Regions from separate parts of the Pandoraea fibrosis genome, predicted to be linked through region 2. Evidence: predicted binding sites of a transcription regulator. Region 2 holds the regulator's gene; the other holds the start of a gene.
What was found. The regulator LexA, encoded in region 2, represses DNA repair genes until DNA is damaged. The targets are predictions, from matches to a motif close to ACTGTATNNNNATACAGT.
Positions count from the first base shown of each region.

Region 1: PI93_RS19135 (PA0069 family radical SAM protein) is a predicted target of LexA. The motif match lies at 4,928-4,945, and genes of this name have one in related genera.

Region 1 covers NZ_CP047385.1:4,327,211-4,335,168, forward strand. Annotated here, with positions in the region: gene rimM (ribosome maturation factor RimM) at 1-622, opposite strand, end outside; gene rpsP (30S ribosomal protein S16) at 752-1,003, opposite strand; gene PI93_RS19115 (PQQ-dependent sugar dehydrogenase) at 1,214-2,419, shown strand; gene PI93_RS19120 (META and DUF4377 domain-containing protein) at 2,608-3,420, shown strand; gene PI93_RS19125 (TM2 domain-containing protein) at 3,430-3,879, shown strand; gene PI93_RS19130 (Rossmann-like and DUF2520 domain-containing protein) at 3,889-4,821, shown strand; gene PI93_RS19135 (PA0069 family radical SAM protein) at 5,013-6,146, shown strand; gene PI93_RS19140 (Lrp/AsnC ligand binding domain-containing protein) at 6,156-6,644, opposite strand; gene PI93_RS19145 (D-amino acid dehydrogenase) at 6,749-7,958, shown strand, end outside.
Region 2 covers NZ_CP047385.1:3,871,478-3,879,435, forward strand. Annotated here, with positions in the region: gene PI93_RS16970 (CysB family HTH-type transcriptional regulator) at 4-942, opposite strand; gene PI93_RS25100 (TOBE-like domain-containing protein) at 1,052-1,342, opposite strand; partial or broken gene PI93_RS16975 (sulfate/molybdate ABC transporter ATP-binding protein) at 1,393-2,128, opposite strand; gene cysW (sulfate ABC transporter permease subunit CysW) at 2,156-3,061, opposite strand; gene cysT (sulfate ABC transporter permease subunit CysT) at 3,092-3,955, opposite strand; gene PI93_RS16990 (sulfate ABC transporter substrate-binding protein) at 3,980-5,011, opposite strand; gene lexA (transcriptional repressor LexA) at 5,413-6,066, shown strand; gene PI93_RS17000 (hypothetical protein) at 6,235-6,663, shown strand; gene PI93_RS17005 (enoyl-CoA hydratase/isomerase family protein) at 6,702-7,814, opposite strand.

The sequences.
Region 1 (7,958 bases), 460 kb from region 2:
TACGCCCCGCCTCGACATCGACGGTCTGCACATATTGGCCCACGAACGGGATCAACCGCTCAGCGGTCTTCGCCGGCTTATCGTCGGCGGCAGGCACGTCGTAGACGACACGCAACACAGTGTGCACGCCGTTATCGAGCAAACCGACAACCTTACCCAGCGATTCGTCCTGCAAATTCGTTACCTGGGCACCGATCAGGTCTACCCAGTAGAACTCGTCTTCGCCAGCGGTCGGAAACGCACTGCGCGGCACCCAGACCTGAAGGCCCTTGAGTGCCTCGGCGGCAGTGCGGCTGTCGCTGCCGCGCAATTGCGCAACGACCGTACCGGAATGCCCCCGACTGTGCAGCACATTGGCCTTGGTGTAGACCGACTCACCGGGACGACGGAAATACCAGCATTCTGCGGCCAAGAGCCCATCGCCCTTGCCTGTGTGCGGCTGCACCTTAATCCAGCCGCGAATCCCGTAGGCATCGCCGATGTAACCCAGCTCGACGAGATCATCGGGCACTTCGGTCACCGGGGCGAGCACCTGCTCAGCGCGCATGCCAGCGGCACGCCGCGCCTCAGCGCCGATTTTCAGCGGTACCCGCTCACGTGCGGGTCGAGCGGAACGAACCATGCCAATCCAACGTTGTGACGAACACACGGCGATGCCCGCTCCAGATCGCTCGGGAACAGGCACCGCCGTTAAATTCTCATGCCGCCGGCAAACCGACAGCAATGCGTACAGCTCGATTAGCTGAAGCGCTTAGGCAGCAGCCTTGGCGCCTTGCTTGATCAGACGAGCCACGGTCGGCGACAGTTGTGCGCCAACGCCTTGCCAGTAGGTCAGACGGTCCTGAGCAATACGCAGACCTTCCGTGCCTTCGGCAGCGACCGGGTTGTAGAAGCCAATACGCTCGATGAAGCGACCATCGCGACGGTTACGCGAGTCGGTTGCAACGATGTTGTAAAACGGGCGCTTCTTCGCGCCGCCGCGAGCCAGGCGGATAACGACCATAATAAATCCTTGTGAATCCAGAAGTGTTCGGACAGAAAACGCGTGATTATAGCGCAAAACCCTCGTCAAAACAAACACTTCCCCCGACCTCAACCTTGCCCCGCTCTGGCACACCCGGATTGGACGCGCGATGCCGGGGCGTCCGAGGGCATCGCCGCCTGCGAGCGCTGGTCTACAATGCACCCATCCTGTGAGCGGAGCGAGTCCGGCATGCGACGATTTCTCGATGGATGGCAACAGCCCTTTCGGCCGCAATGGCCCACATGGTTCAGCGTAAGCCTTGGCCGATTCACGCAATTTGTACGTTGGGCCAGTCTGTTTATCGCCACAGGGGGCGCGCTCGCACCACAGTTGGCTGCCGCACGCGACGCCCTTCCCATTGAACGTCTCTCCCTGCCTCCCGGCTTTTACGTCGAAGTCCTCTCGGATCAGGTTCCCGGAGCCCGGGGCATGGTGCTTGGCCCCAAGGGCACGTTGTTCGTGGGCAGCCGGGCACAGGGGGCTGTCTATGCCATCACGCTAGACCCATCCCGCGCCTATGCCGCGAAAGTCCGGACCGTAGCGTCAGGGCTGAACATGCCCGTCGGCGTGGCCATGCGCAGCGGCGCCCTCTATATCTCCGCAGTTTCACGCATCGTCAAGCTCGACGACATCGAGAACCGCCTCGACAACCCAGGCCAACCTTCCGTCGTCTACGACAAGCTGCCAGGCGAGAGCCATCACGGCTGGCGGTATATCGCGTTCGGCCCCGATCAACGTCTATATATAGGGGTCGGCGCCCCCTGCAATGTCTGCAAGCGCGACGAGAACCGCTACGCGATGATCGGCAGCATGAAACCAGACGGCACCGACTGGCGCGTCGTCGCGCGCGGTGTGCGCAATACCGTAGGGTTTGACTGGCAACCCGGCACCAATACCCTGTGGTTCACCGACAATGGCCGAGACTTGCTCGGTGACGATGTCCCCGACGATGAGCTCAACCGACTCACTCGCACCGGGGAGCACTTTGGATTTCCCTATTGCCATGCGGGCAACGTCGCCGACCCGGAGTTCGGCCGCGAGAAGCGCTGTTCCGCCTTCACGCCTCCGATGGCGAAGCTCGGTGCCCACGTTGCCGCCCTCGGCATGAAGTTCTATACCGGCAAGCAATTCCCCGAGGACTATCGCGGCAGCATCTTTATCGCAGAACATGGCTCCTGGAACCGAAGCCGCAAGGTGGGCTACCGGGTTGTCCGCGTCGTGCTCGATACGAAAGGCAACGTCGCGAAGCAAGAGGTATTCGCTCAAGGCTGGCTGGGGGACGACGAATCTGTCTGGGGCCGGCCCGTCGACCTCCTGACCTTGCCCGACGGCTCACTATTGATCAGTGACGATCACGCGGGTGCCATTTATCGCATCACTTACCGGAAACCGTGAGGTGCCCCGATGACCTACCTCGACACCGATTCGGAAATCCGTCCCGTAAGACCACGCAAGGAACTGTCCCACGCCTTGCCCGGTCAATCTTCCACGGTACTCACGGCGCGCCACGGACATCCCCTCCTCTGTCTGTCGCGACCTATCCGCCGTCCCTGCCCTCTTCGCCACTACGTCGACACAAGATCATGACCCAACGCCCACTCTCGTTCCTGCCGTCCTCCTTTGCGTCTTACATCGCCATCCTGCTGGTACCGGCTGCCATGCTCGCCGGCTGCGCAGCGCCATCAGGCGGTGGCGCCACGCCGCCATCGGATACGTCCGGAGCGAGTGCCGCCGCCACGACCCCGGCCGATATTCTCGGGACTTGGCAACTCGTGAAATGGGAGGGCACGAGCGAGGTTCCGAATTTGCCGGAAGGCCGGGTGATCAACCTGACCTTCAACGACAAGGGCGCATTCTCGGGCACAGGCGGCTGCAATCGCATCTTCGGTCAGTACACGATCGGCCCGGGCAACGGACAGGTTAGCCTGAAGGCACCGGCCGCCACGCGAATGGCGTGCCCCGACTCCATGGCGTTCGAAGATCGCTATCTGAAGACACTGCCTCTTGTCACCCGCTTCGAGCGCCGCGACACGCAATTGACCCTGAGCGCCTCGAACGGTGAAACGCTGACCTACGCCTCGCAAACGCTGCTCAATCGCCCGGTCGCAGGCACCGGCGCGGCCAACAAGACGGAAGACCGTATTCTCGACGTCGATTCGCAAATGGCGGATTGTGTAGGAGTCGCGCCACGCAAGTGTCTGCGTGTGCGCAATGCCGATGATTCCGGCAAAAACCAGTGGGAACTCTGGTATGCCCACATCGATGGATTCGAGTGGAAGCCCGGCGTAGAATACCGCGTGAAAATTCACGGCGAACCCGTCGCCAATCCGCCCGCCGACGCTTCGAGCATGCGCTGGACGCTCGTTGAAGTCATTCGCGAAACGCCTGCCCGATAACCATTCCCAATGAACGCAGTCGCTTATAAATCCAAAACCCTGACCGCCGGCCTGGCGATGCTGTTCGGCACGCTCGGTCTGCATCGCTTCTATCTGTATGGTTTGCGCGACCGCTTCGGCTGGGCTCACATCATCGGATCGGCATGCGGCGTGGCGGGCTGGGGGCTTCTGGTCACGAGCGAACTGCGTTCGCCTGCGGGATGGGGGCTTACGATTCTCGGTGCCATTTCGCTGTTTTCGGCGTTCCTCGCGGCCATCGTCTACGGACTTCGCCCGGACGAGCGCTGGGATGCCCAGTTCAACAGCCGTGCCGGGCAGAAGTCGAGCTCGGGCTGGATCGCCGTCATCATCGTCAGCGTGTCGCTGTTCATCGGCGCGATGTTGATGATGGTCGGCTTCGCCGTCGCGTTTCAGACCTATTTCGAAACGCACGACACGCCGAATCGGCTGTCGCAATAAGCCATTCCCGTGACAACGCCCCTCGCCCCCCGCCAACGACCGACGCTGGGTTTTATCGGTGCCGGGCGTGTCGCCCGTGCTCTGGCCACAGCTACCCGCCACGCCGGTTATGACGTGACAGCCGTCGCAAGCCGGCGGATCGACGCCGCGCAGCGCATCGCGTCCGAGCTGCCCGGATGCGAGGCCCTGTCGATCGGACGTCCGGAAGGCATGAATCGCATCTTCTCGCATGCCGATCTGGTTTTCCTGACAGTCCCCGACGACGCCATCGCCACGTGCGCCGCCCATCTCGTCCCGCATGCGGGTCAGGCGCTGGTGCATTGCAGCGGGGCATCTGAAGTCGCACTGCTTGCGCCGGCAATGCAGCAAGGCGCGCAGATCGGTGGCTTCCACCCGCTGTTTCTTTTTGCCGGGCTTGACGACGACGCGTCGCGAATGTCGGGCAGTGCCATCACGATCGAGGCCGACGCGCCACTGAACGAGACGTTGCACGACCTCGCCAACGCCATCGGCTGCCGCCCGCTGTCGATACCCGCCGGCGAACGAATGCGATATCACGCCGGCGCCAACTACGCCGCCAGTTTTCTGCTGTGTCTGCTCGACGAAGCCACCTTGCTGTGGAAAGCGATCGGGATGCCGGAAGACGACGCCCGCGAAGCCATGTGGCCGCTTGTCATGGGCACCCTCAGCGCCGCTCGCGATCGCGGACTCGCCGGCGCTCTGGCCGGCCCGGTGTCGCGCGGCGACGCCGGCATCGTGGCGCGGCACACGGACGCCCTCGCCGCCATGGGCGGCAATCACGCCACGCTCTACTCGCTCCTGACGCTGCGCGCCATTCACCTTGCTCGTCAGCGGCCGAACGCGGACGCCGCCGCACTCGACGCGATCGCGCACACTATCGCGCCCTATTTGCCCCCATTCGCCCCCGAAGGCGACGCATAACGATACCCAACGCCCCCAACAAGTCCATCCGGCCGATATCAGCCGCCAAGACCCGCCTGCCCCGCCCGCTCGTCCCATCGCCATCATTCTTCTCCCCGCCCCGAATACTGTATAAAAACACAGTATAATGACAAGCATTCCTCACGGATGCCCCGCATTCGTGCCCCGGACTGCCATCAAGGAGACGAGCCATGGCTTCGTCATTCGCGCCGCCCCCGTCGCGCAAGGGCCGGGGCGCTACCGCCAATCTCGAATCACGCTATTCCGAGTTCCGTCGCGAAAGCGACGAGACGCGTCATGAATCGGACGCCGCCCAAGAATGCGAAGTCAAATTCGTGACGCAAGTCGCACTGGAGACAGCACGGACGATCATCTCGCGCAACCAATCGGCCGATATCCCGTTCGATCGTTCGATCAACCCGTATCGGGGGTGCGAACACGGTTGCACCTATTGTTTTGCGCGCCCGACGCATGCCTATCTGGGGCTCTCGCCGGGGCTCGACTTCGAAACGCGCCTGTATGCAAAGCACAACGCAGCCGAACGACTCGACGCCGAACTGCGCAAGCGCGGCTATCAGCCCGCCCTGCTCGCGCTAGGCGCAAATACCGACCCCTATCAGCCCATCGAGCGCGAATACCGCATCACGCGAAGCGTGCTCGAAGTGCTTGAACGCTTCGGCCACCCCGTTGGCATCACAACGAAATCTGCATTGGTCACGCGAGATATCGACATCCTGTCACGCATGGCAGCGCGTGGTCTGGCGCGTGTTTTCATTTCCGTGGGAACGCTCGATGCCGACATCGCCCGCAAGATGGAGCCGCGCGCCAATACGCCGTCGCGACGGATTGATGCGATACGCAAACTGACTGAAGCAGGGATTCCGACGGGAGTGATCGTGGCGCCGATCGTTCCGGCGCTGACCGACTTCGACATTGAACGGGTATTAACGACGGCGGCAGAAGCCGGTGCAACATACGCGGCTTACGTGATGCTGCGACTGCCCCGCGAGGTCCACGACGTGTTCGTCGAGTGGTTGGAGGCCCATTACCCGATGCGCGCACGCCATGTCATGAGCCTGATCGAGCAGGTGCGCGACGGCAAGCACAACAGTTCCGAATTCGGCACACGCATGCGGGGCACCGGCCTGCACGCCGAGTTGATTCGCCAGCGCTTTCATCTGGCAGCCCGCAGGTTGGGGCTCAATCAGGCCAGACCTCCTCTGCGCAACGACCAGTTCAGCGTTCCTGCGCCGACGGCCGCGACCTCGGAAGACGGGCGACTCGGCACCTCCGGCAACGTCGACCCGCAAATGCCGCTCTTTTGAGCCCGCCCGTCACTCCTCGACGTGAATGGTCAGCGTCTCCTTGATCTCCTCCATCACCACGTAGCTCTTCGACTGCACGGCACCGGGCAGTTGCAGAAGAATGTCGCCGAGCAGCTTCCGGTACTCGGACATCTCCCGGATACGCGCCTTGATCAGATAGTCGAAATCGCCGGAGATCAGGTGGCACTCCATCACCTCGGGAATTCGCAGGACTTCCCGGCGGAACTGATCGAACATGTTGCCCGACTTGTGATCGAGCGTGATCTCGACGAACACGAGCAACGACGCCCCAAGCGCCGCCGGATTCACCCGTGCGAAGTAGCCCACGATCACGCCGTCGCGCTCCATGCGCTTCACGCGCTCGATACAGGGCGTGATCGACAGACCGACCTGTTCCGAGAGGTCTTTCATCGACATTCGGCCGTCCTGCTGAAGCAACGTGAGGATGCGCCGATCCAGCCGATCCAGCGTGCGGACCGATTGCTGCTGAACTCTCATGATTTATTCCTGAATTACGGCGATATACATTAACTAAACCTAGCAATCCGAGAATAGCATGCCAATTATTACTGGATAACTATGGTTTTACAGGAGTCAACGCAATGAAGGTCATCGTTCTCGGCAGCGGCGTCATTGGCGTCACCAGCGCCTACTACCTGGCCAAGGCCGGGCACGACGTCACGGTGCTCGACCGCCAGGCCGGTCCGGCACTCGAGACCAGCTTCGGTAACGCTGGCCAGATTTCACCGGGCTACGCCTCGCCGTGGGCGGCACCGGGCATTCCGACGAAGGCCATCAAGTGGTTGTTCCAGAAGCACGCCCCGCTTGCCATCCGTCCGGACGGCACGCTCACGCAGCTCAAGTGGCTCTATCAGATGCTGCGCAACTGCACGCCTGAGCGTTACGCCGTCAACAAGGAACGCATGGTGCGAATCGCCGAATACAGCCGCGATTGCTTCCGCACTTTGCGCGCCGAGACCGGCATTCCCTACGAAGGCCGCCAGGCCGGCACGCTGCAACTGTTCCGAACCGAGGAGCAACTGGCCAACGCTGCGCGCGATATCGCGGTGCTCGAAGAGGCCGGGGTACCGTTCGAACTGCTCGACAGCTCGGCCCTTGCCACAGCGGAACCGGCATTGGCGGCGGTATCGCACAAACTCACCGGTGGCCTGCGGTTGCCGAACGACGAGACGGGCGACTGCCAGTTGTTCACCACGCGTCTCGCGGCCATGGCCGAAGCCCTCGGGGTGAAATTCCGTTACGACATGCCGATCGACGGCCTGCAAGTCGTCGGCGACAAGATCGAGGGCGTGGTCTGCGCGGGCATGATGCAGCGCGCCGACGCCTACGTTGTGGCGCTCGGCTCGTATTCCACGCCATTCCTGCGCGGCATCGTCGACATCCCCGTCTACCCGCTCAAGGGCTACTCCATCACCGTGCCGATCGTGGACGCCTCGCGCGCCCCCGTGTCGACCATCCTCGACGAGACCTACAAGATTGCCGTCACCCGCTTCGATGACCGCATCCGCGTTGGCGGCATGGCCGAAGTAGTCGGTTACAACAAGACGCTCAATCCGGCACGTCGCGCCACGCTGGAAATGGTGGTGAACGACCTGTACCCGGGTGCGGGCAACACGGCCGAAGCCTCGTTCTGGACCGGCTTGCGCCCGATGACGCCGGACGGCACGCCGATCGTCGGCGCTACCGCCCTGCGCAATCTGTTTCTGAACACGGGGCACGGCACGCTGGGCTGGACGATGTCCTGCGGTTCCGGTCAATTGCTGGCCGATCTGATGTCAGGGCGCCGGCCGG
Region 2 (7,958 bases):
GCGTCAGGCGGCGAACTCGAGCGCTTCGCGCAGTTGCGTCGAGATCTCCTGCTCCTTGAGCGCCGGGGCAAGCATTTCGATGAAGCGGTAAGCATACGAGCGCAGGAACGCGCCGCGACGCAAGCCGATCCGCGTGGTGCTCGGCTCGAACGCGTTGTCGAGTTCCAGCACGGCCAGATCCTGATCCTTGCGCGGATCGACCGCCATGGCGGCCACGATTCCCACGCCCAGCCCCAGTTCGACGTATGTCTTGATCACGTCCGTATCCAGCGCCGTCAGCACGATGTCCGGCACCAGCCCCTGATCGGAAAACGCCTTGTCGACATGCGAGCGGCCCGTGAAGTCGCCGTCATAAGTGATGATCGGATATTCGGCAATGTCCGCGAGCGTCACGCTTTCACGCCCGACCAGCGGGTGATCCTTCGGCACGACGGCAACGTGATGCCAGGAATAGCACGGGAACGTGACGATATCGGGAAACCGATCGAGCGCCTCGGTCGTGATGCCAATGTCGGCTTCACCATCGATGACCATCTGCGCGATCTGGCGCGGACTGCCCTGACGCAGCGCCAGATGCACCTTCGGGTACACGCTCGTGAACTGCTTGATGACCTGCGGCAGCGCATAGCGTGCCTGCGTGTGGGTCGTTGCCACCACGAGATGGCCACTGTCCTGATCGGCAAACTGACGCGCCACACGACGCAGATTCTCGGCGTCGAGCAACATGCGCTCGATCAGTTGCAGCACAGCCTTGCCGGGCTCGGTCAGTCCCGTGAGACGCTTGCCGCGACGCACGAACACATCCACCCCGAGTTCGTCTTCGAGATCCTTGATCTGCTTGCTCACGCCCGACTGGGACGTGTACAGCGCACTGGCCGCTTCCGTCAGGTTGAGGTTCTGCCGAACGGCTTCGCGCACATAGCGCAATTGCTGAAAATTCATGATGTGACTCCGCCCTGTTGCTTTGTCTGTCCGTGACGTCTTGAGACGTCAATTTACGTGTGCCAAATGGCTTCAGCTTGTTGTTGTGTCGTTCGATGCACCGTGCGACTCACGCCTGCGCGGAAAACACCCGCAGCTGACGCGGCACCGCGCGCAGTGTGGCGCCGGCCTCGGCGCCGAGCGCCTTCCATCCCGAGCGCGTGAGTTCTGCCTCCCACACGGCGTCGCCGGGCGCGGCGAGTTCCACGCGCACCGTACCGCCCAGCGGGATCGCGCGGCGCACGGCCACATTGATCCCCGGACCACTATCGTGGGCCGGCAGCAGCGCGAGATCGTGCGGGCGGACGTAGGCAATTGCACGCCCATCCTGCGGCACCGCCGGCAGATCGTCCTTGTGCACGGTGACGCGGTAGGCGCCGGCGTCTGCAATGAAATCGTGCGTGCGCAGCTCCCCGGACAACCGGTTTGCGGCGCCGAGAAACTCATAGACGAATGCGCTTTCCGGCGTGTCGTAGACGTCCTGCGGCGCGCCGATCTGCTCGACCTTGCCGCGATTCATCAGCACGATACGGTCGGCCACTTCGAGCGCCTCTTCCTGATCGTGCGTCACGAAGATCGTCGTGATGTGCAGTTCATCGTGCAGACGGCGCAGCCAGCTACGCAGCTCCTTTCGCACCTTGGCGTCGAGCGCGCCGAACGGTTCGTCGAGCAACAGCACCTTCGGCTCGACGGCCAGCGCACGCGCCAGTGCAATGCGCTGACGCTGCCCGCCCGACAGTTCCGCCGGGTAGTGATCGGCCAGCCAGTCGAGTTGCACGAGGCCGAGCAATTCATGCACCTTGTTGCGAATCTGCGCGTCCGACAGACGGTCGCGGCGCGACTTCACGCGCAGGCCGAACGCCACGTTCTCGAACACCGTCATGTGACGGAACAGCGCGTAATGCTGGAACACGAAACCGACCTGACGCTCGCGTGTGCCGACCGACGCCACGTCCTCGCCATTGAGCACGACGCGACCGGCGTCGGCAAACTCAAGGCCCGCGACGATGCGCAGAAGCGTGGTCTTGCCGCAGCCGGACGGCCCGAGCAGCGCGACGAGTTCGCCCGTGGGAAATTCGAGACTGACGTCGTCGAGCGCCGCAAAATCGCCGAAACGCTTCGAAACCTGCTGTACCTGAATACTCATTGTCTTGCTCCTCGATGCGATGTCCGCTCAGGCCACCACGGCGTCTTCACGACGCGCGGCCTTGTCCTGCGCCAGCTTGCGTTCGGCCCAGAGCTTCAGGGCCAGCGTGGCGAGTGCCAGCAGCGCGAGAATCGATGCCGCCGCGAACGCGCCCACCGTGTGGTAGTCGTTGTATTCAATTTCCACATGCAGCGGTAACGTGTTCGTCTCACCGCGAATGTGGCCGGAGACGACCGACACGGCACCGAACTCGCCCATTGCGCGGGCGTTACAAAGAATCACGCCGTACAGCAGGCCCCATTTGATTTTCGGCAGTGTCACGCGCGTGAACACTTGCCAGCCGCTGGCGCCCAACACGCGCGCGGCCTCTTCTTCCTCACTCCCCTGCGCCTGCATGAGCGGAATCAATTCACGCGCGACGAACGGGAACGTGACGAACACCGTCGCGAGCACCAGCCCCGGCAGCGCGAACACGACCTTCAGGTTGTGCGCGTCGAGAAAGTCCCAGATCGGTCCCTGACGGCCGAAGATCAGCAGGAACGTCATCCCCGCGATCACCGGCGAGACCGAGAACGGCAAATCGATGAGCGTGGTCAACACGCTCTTGCCCTTGAAATCAAAGCGCGCGATCGCCCACGACGCCGCCACACCGAACACCAGATTCAGCGGCACGGCAATGAGCGCGATCAGCAGCGTGAGGCGAACGGCGGAGAGGGCGTCGTCGTTCGTCAGGCCATCCCAGTAAGCGGCGAAGCCCTTGCCCAACGCGGTGACGAAGACCGACGCGAGCGGCAACACCAGAAACAATGCGAAGAACAGCAGCGCCACGCCAATGAGCACGGCCTTGACGAGCGCGGGCTCGTCGGTCGGATCGGCGTTACGAGCCTTGGTGGCTTGCGGCAGGTTGCGCGACAGTGCGAGTGAATCTGACATGATCGAAACGTTCTCTTTCGTTTTCCGACATCACACGCCACTGGCGCGCCGGCCCGAATGACGGCGTTGCAGCCACCATTGCAGGGTATTGATCAACAGCAGCAACACGAACGAGATCACCAGCATCACCACGGCCAGTGCCGCCGCGCCTGCGTAGTCGAACTGTTCGAGCTTGGTCACGATCAGCAACGAGGTGATCTCCGAGACCATCGGAATGTTGCCGGCGATGAAGATGACCGAACCGTATTCGCCCACGGCACGCGCAAAGGCCAGCGCGAAACCGGTCAGCAGCGCAGGCAGCACGGCCGGAAGAATCACGTGACGCAGCGTCTGCCAGCGTGTCGCACCCAGGCACGCGGCGGCCTCTTCCTGCTCGCGCTCGAACTCTTCGAGTACCGGCTGAAGCGTGCGCACCACGAACGGCAATCCGATGAACGTGAGCGCCACGAAAATGCCCAGCGGCGTGAAGGCGATCTTGATGCCGAGCGGCTCGAACCAGCGACCGATCCAGCCGTTCGGCGCATAGATCGCCGCGAGCACGATGCCGGCCACCGACGTGGGCAACGCGAACGGCAGGTCGATCAGCGCGTCGACGAAACGCTTGCCCGGGAACGTGTAGCGCACCAGCACCCACGCCAGAATGAAACCGAAGATGGCGTTGAGGATGGCGGCCGCCAGCGAGATGCCGAACGTGAGGCGATACGACGCCAACACGCGCGGCGAACCCACTGCGGCGACGAAGCTCGCCCAGTCGAGCGAGCTTGCCTTGATGAAGACCATCAGCAACGGCACCAGCACCACGAGACTCAGGTAGGCGACGGTGTAGCCCATCGTCAGGCCAAAGCCCGGCAAGGCACTCGGCTTGCGCCAGAGGGGAAACAGTGCGGTACTCATGCGGAGGTCCCTGTCGTCTTGACGTTATTTCTTGGTGTAGATCTGGTCGAAGATGCCGCCGTCGGCAAAGTGCTTGGCCTGCGTCTTCGTCCAGCCGCCAAGATCGGCGTCGACGGTGTAGAGCTTGAGCTTCGGATATTGCGACTCATACTTCTTCGCGATTTCCGGCGAGCGCGGACGATAGAAGTGCTTCGCAGCGATTTCCTGACCTTGCGGCGAATACAGCCATTGCAGGTAGGCCTCGGCAGCCTTGCGGGTTCCGTGCTTGTCGACGTTCTTGTCGACCACGGCCACCGGCGGCTCCGTCAGAATCGACGACGACGGCACCACAATGTCGAACTTGTCCGGACCGAGATCCTTGACCGACAACAGCGCTTCGTTTTCCCAGGCGATCAGCACGTCGCCGATGCCGCGTTCCACGAAGGTCGTGGTCGCGCCGCGGGCGCCCGAGTCGAGCACGCCGACATTCTTGTAGAGCGCCTTGACGAAGTCCTGCGCCTTTTGCTCGTTGCCGCCCGGTTGCTTGAGCGCGTAGAGCCATGCGGCGAGATAGTTCCAGCGGGCACCGGCCGACGTCTTCGGGTTCGGCGTCACCACACTGATGCCGGGCTTGACGAGGTCGCCCCAGTCCTTGATGCCCTTCGGGTTGCCCTTGCGCACCAGCAGCACGATCGTGGAGGTGTACGGCGTGGCGTTGTCCGGCAGACGCTTCTGCCAGTCCTTGTTCACGAGACCGGCCTGTGCCAGTTCGTCGATATCGGCTGAGATACCGAGCGTGACAACGTCGGCGGGCGCGCCATCGAGCACGGTACGGGCTTGCTTGCCCGAGCCGCCGTGCGAGGCCTTCACCGTCACCGTGTCGCCGCTGGTCTGCTTGTAATGGGCTTCGAAAGCCTTGTTGTAGTCCGCGTACAGCTCACGCGTCGGGTCATACGACACGTTGAGCAACGACAGGCTTGCCGCCTGCGCCTGAATCGTCATGCCGGCGGCCAGTGCCAGGCCGCCCAGAGCGACCACCAGCTTTTTAGCTTTCCATCCCCGTGCTGCTTTGCTCATGACTTGCACTCCTTGTTTGCTTCTCGTGTGTAGGAGGCCAGTCTATGAGGGCGGCTAAATAATTAAAAATAATATTTTTTCTTTTGTTTATGCCGGAATAAGGATTAGAGAAATCGTGCTGAGCCGTCGATTTTGGCGGCTCAAATGGGCTCGGCGCCCTCTCCGACGGCCGTCAGCGCCCTCGTCCCCTTGTCAATTAATGCGAGAAAGACCGTCCGCGCGCTTGCCGTGTCCTGCGTTTGACGGCAGGTCCGGTGCGCCAGAAGCCTTCATGGCTGGACATTGCAGCATCAGACTGATGCCGAACGGCAAGAACTTCACGCACTACTTGAAGTTTTCCCTTGCCTTTTTGCAAACACTGTACAAAAATACAGCCACCTGTGCTTCCATACAGTGATGCCATGATCAAACTTACCGCACGTCAACAGCAGGTCTACGAACTGGTCCGACAAGCGATTGAGCGCACCGGCTTTCCGCCAACGCGCGCTGAAATCGCAGCCGAACTCGGCTTCTCTTCCGCCAATGCCGCGGAGGAGCACCTGCGGGCGCTGGCGCGCAAAGGGGTGATCGAACTGGCAGCGGGTCAGTCGCGTGGCATTCGCCTCAAGCGTCTGGATGAAGCCGGCGGTGTGCACCAGTACACCTTGCCGCACATGGGCCTGATGCAGTTGTCGCTGCCGCTCGTCGGGCGCGTGGCTGCCGGCAGCCCGATCCTCGCGCAGGAACACATTGAGCGCAACTTCCAGTGCGACCCGAACATGTTCGCGCGTCAGCCCGACTACCTGTTGAAGGTGCGCGGGATGTCGATGCGCGACGCAGGCATTCTCGATGGCGATCTGCTGGCCGTGCAAAAGGCCGCCGACGCTCGCGAAGGTCAGATCGTCGTGGCACGTCTTGGCGACGATGTCACCGTCAAACGTTTTCATCGCGTGCCGGGTGGCGTCGAATTGATCGCCGAGAATCCCGACTTCGAGAACATCAACGTCGACGAAGGTAGCGGCGACTTCGCGCTGGAAGGGATTGCGGTCGGCCTGATCCGCAACAACGACCTCTAAGCGCGAATCCGGGGACTGCGCGCCATCGCGCAGCGCCTCACTCCCTGAAGATTTGTATTTCCGACTGCGCCGGGCTGGGTCCGGCGCCCGTGCCCTGCTGCGCCCGCGATTCGCGAAATACGCGGCAGGACGCGCCCCTCAGACCCACATTGGAACAAGGATCGCATCATGGCTCGACTCTTTGGTTTGCTGCGTACGTCTTTTAGTCAACCGCATGTGCGCGTGTCGTCACAGGCCCGGATGTCGGCCGTATATGGACTCTCGGCGCTGTCTGGCCCGTTCGCTTCAGCACCCGTTGTCGCTCGCTCCTATACGGTGCCGGCACGCTCGCGTACCACCGCGCTGCCCCGCGCGCTCACGGCTGCCGTGGCGTCGGCAACGCGTCGCGTATGCCCCTCGGGGAAAGCGATCAAGGCATCGCGCAACGTGCGCGAACTTCAGCGTCGCGATGCACACGAGACGGATACGGCTCACGAGCGTCATGACGTGCGCGTGTATCGCGACGTGTCGCATATCGTGATGGTCGGCAGCATTGCCGACATCTGCCGCAAGCTCGATCAGGCCGTCGGCGAGCAATTCTGCCTGGCAGCGGTATAGGCTTCGGATAGACCCGCCGCCACACGCCGCAGCAGGACTTACTGACCGAGTTGACGCAGCGGGTTGTCCGCGCCCGAGCGATCGCCCTCGAAGAATCGCGTGACGTCGGCGGGTTTCACCGACTCGATATCGGCATGCTGCCAACGCGGCGCATGGTCTTTGTCGACAACCAACGCACGAATGCCCTCGACGCTCTCCGCGCCGGTACGGCCATCGAGGTTGAAGACGCTGCGCATCATCAGCCACTCTTCACGCAGATCATCGGCCAACGAGAGTTTGCGTGCACGACGCACCTGCTCCAGCGTGACACACACCATCAACGGCGAGCGTTTGCTGCGCAGCAAGTGTTCCGTCTCCTGTGCCCATCCTGAGTATTCGCAACGCGCTTCGTGCTTGAGCGACTTCAGGATGGCCGGCATGTCCGACAGGCCGAAGTGACTGTCGATCACATCGCGCAACGGTGCGAGCTTGCCTGGCGCCAGACCGGCGGGAGCAAGACAGTCTCGGGCGAACGTGCGCGCAGCGTTGAGCACCGCCTCGCTGTCCTGCCATTCGCCATTTGCCAGCAACTCGCACAGCGCGGGCAGTGAGGCACGCGGCACGACAACGTCGGCGAGGCCGATCTCGCATGCATCGATCGCGCCGAACACAATGCCGGTCGTGCCGAGATACTCGCCGAGATGTCCCGCGAGATTCGCGAGGAAGAACCCACCGCCAACGTCGGGGAACAAGCCGATCGCCGTCTCCGGCATTGCCATTCGCGTCGCTTCGGTGACGATACGCAATGCGGCGCCTTGCGAGATACCCATGCCGCCGCCCATGACCACGCCATCCATCAGCGCGATATAGGGCTTCGGATACGTGGCAATCGTGTAATTCAGTGTGTATTCGTCAGTGAAGAAATCCATGATGTCGGTGCGCCCCGCGCTCACGGCCTCATGGAAATAACGAATGTCGCCACCCGCACACAACCCCTTCTCGCCTTCGCCTTGCAACACAACGCCCAGCACCTTGGGATCGTCACGCCAATCGCCCAGTGCTGATGCCATCGCACGAATCATGTCATGCGAGAGCGCATTGAGCGCCTTCGGGCGAGTCAGGGTGATAAAGCCGATACGGCCGCGGATTTCGGTTCGAACAAATTCGGTCATGTCTGGCGAGTGCTTCAGAAATGTCAACGGAACGGACGCGCGTGCGACGTCGTCCTCTCGGGGGCTATCGACAGCATGCGGGCACGCATGCACCGCATCTCAGAAACCACAACGGAAACAAAAAAAGCCGGTGCGAGAGGCACC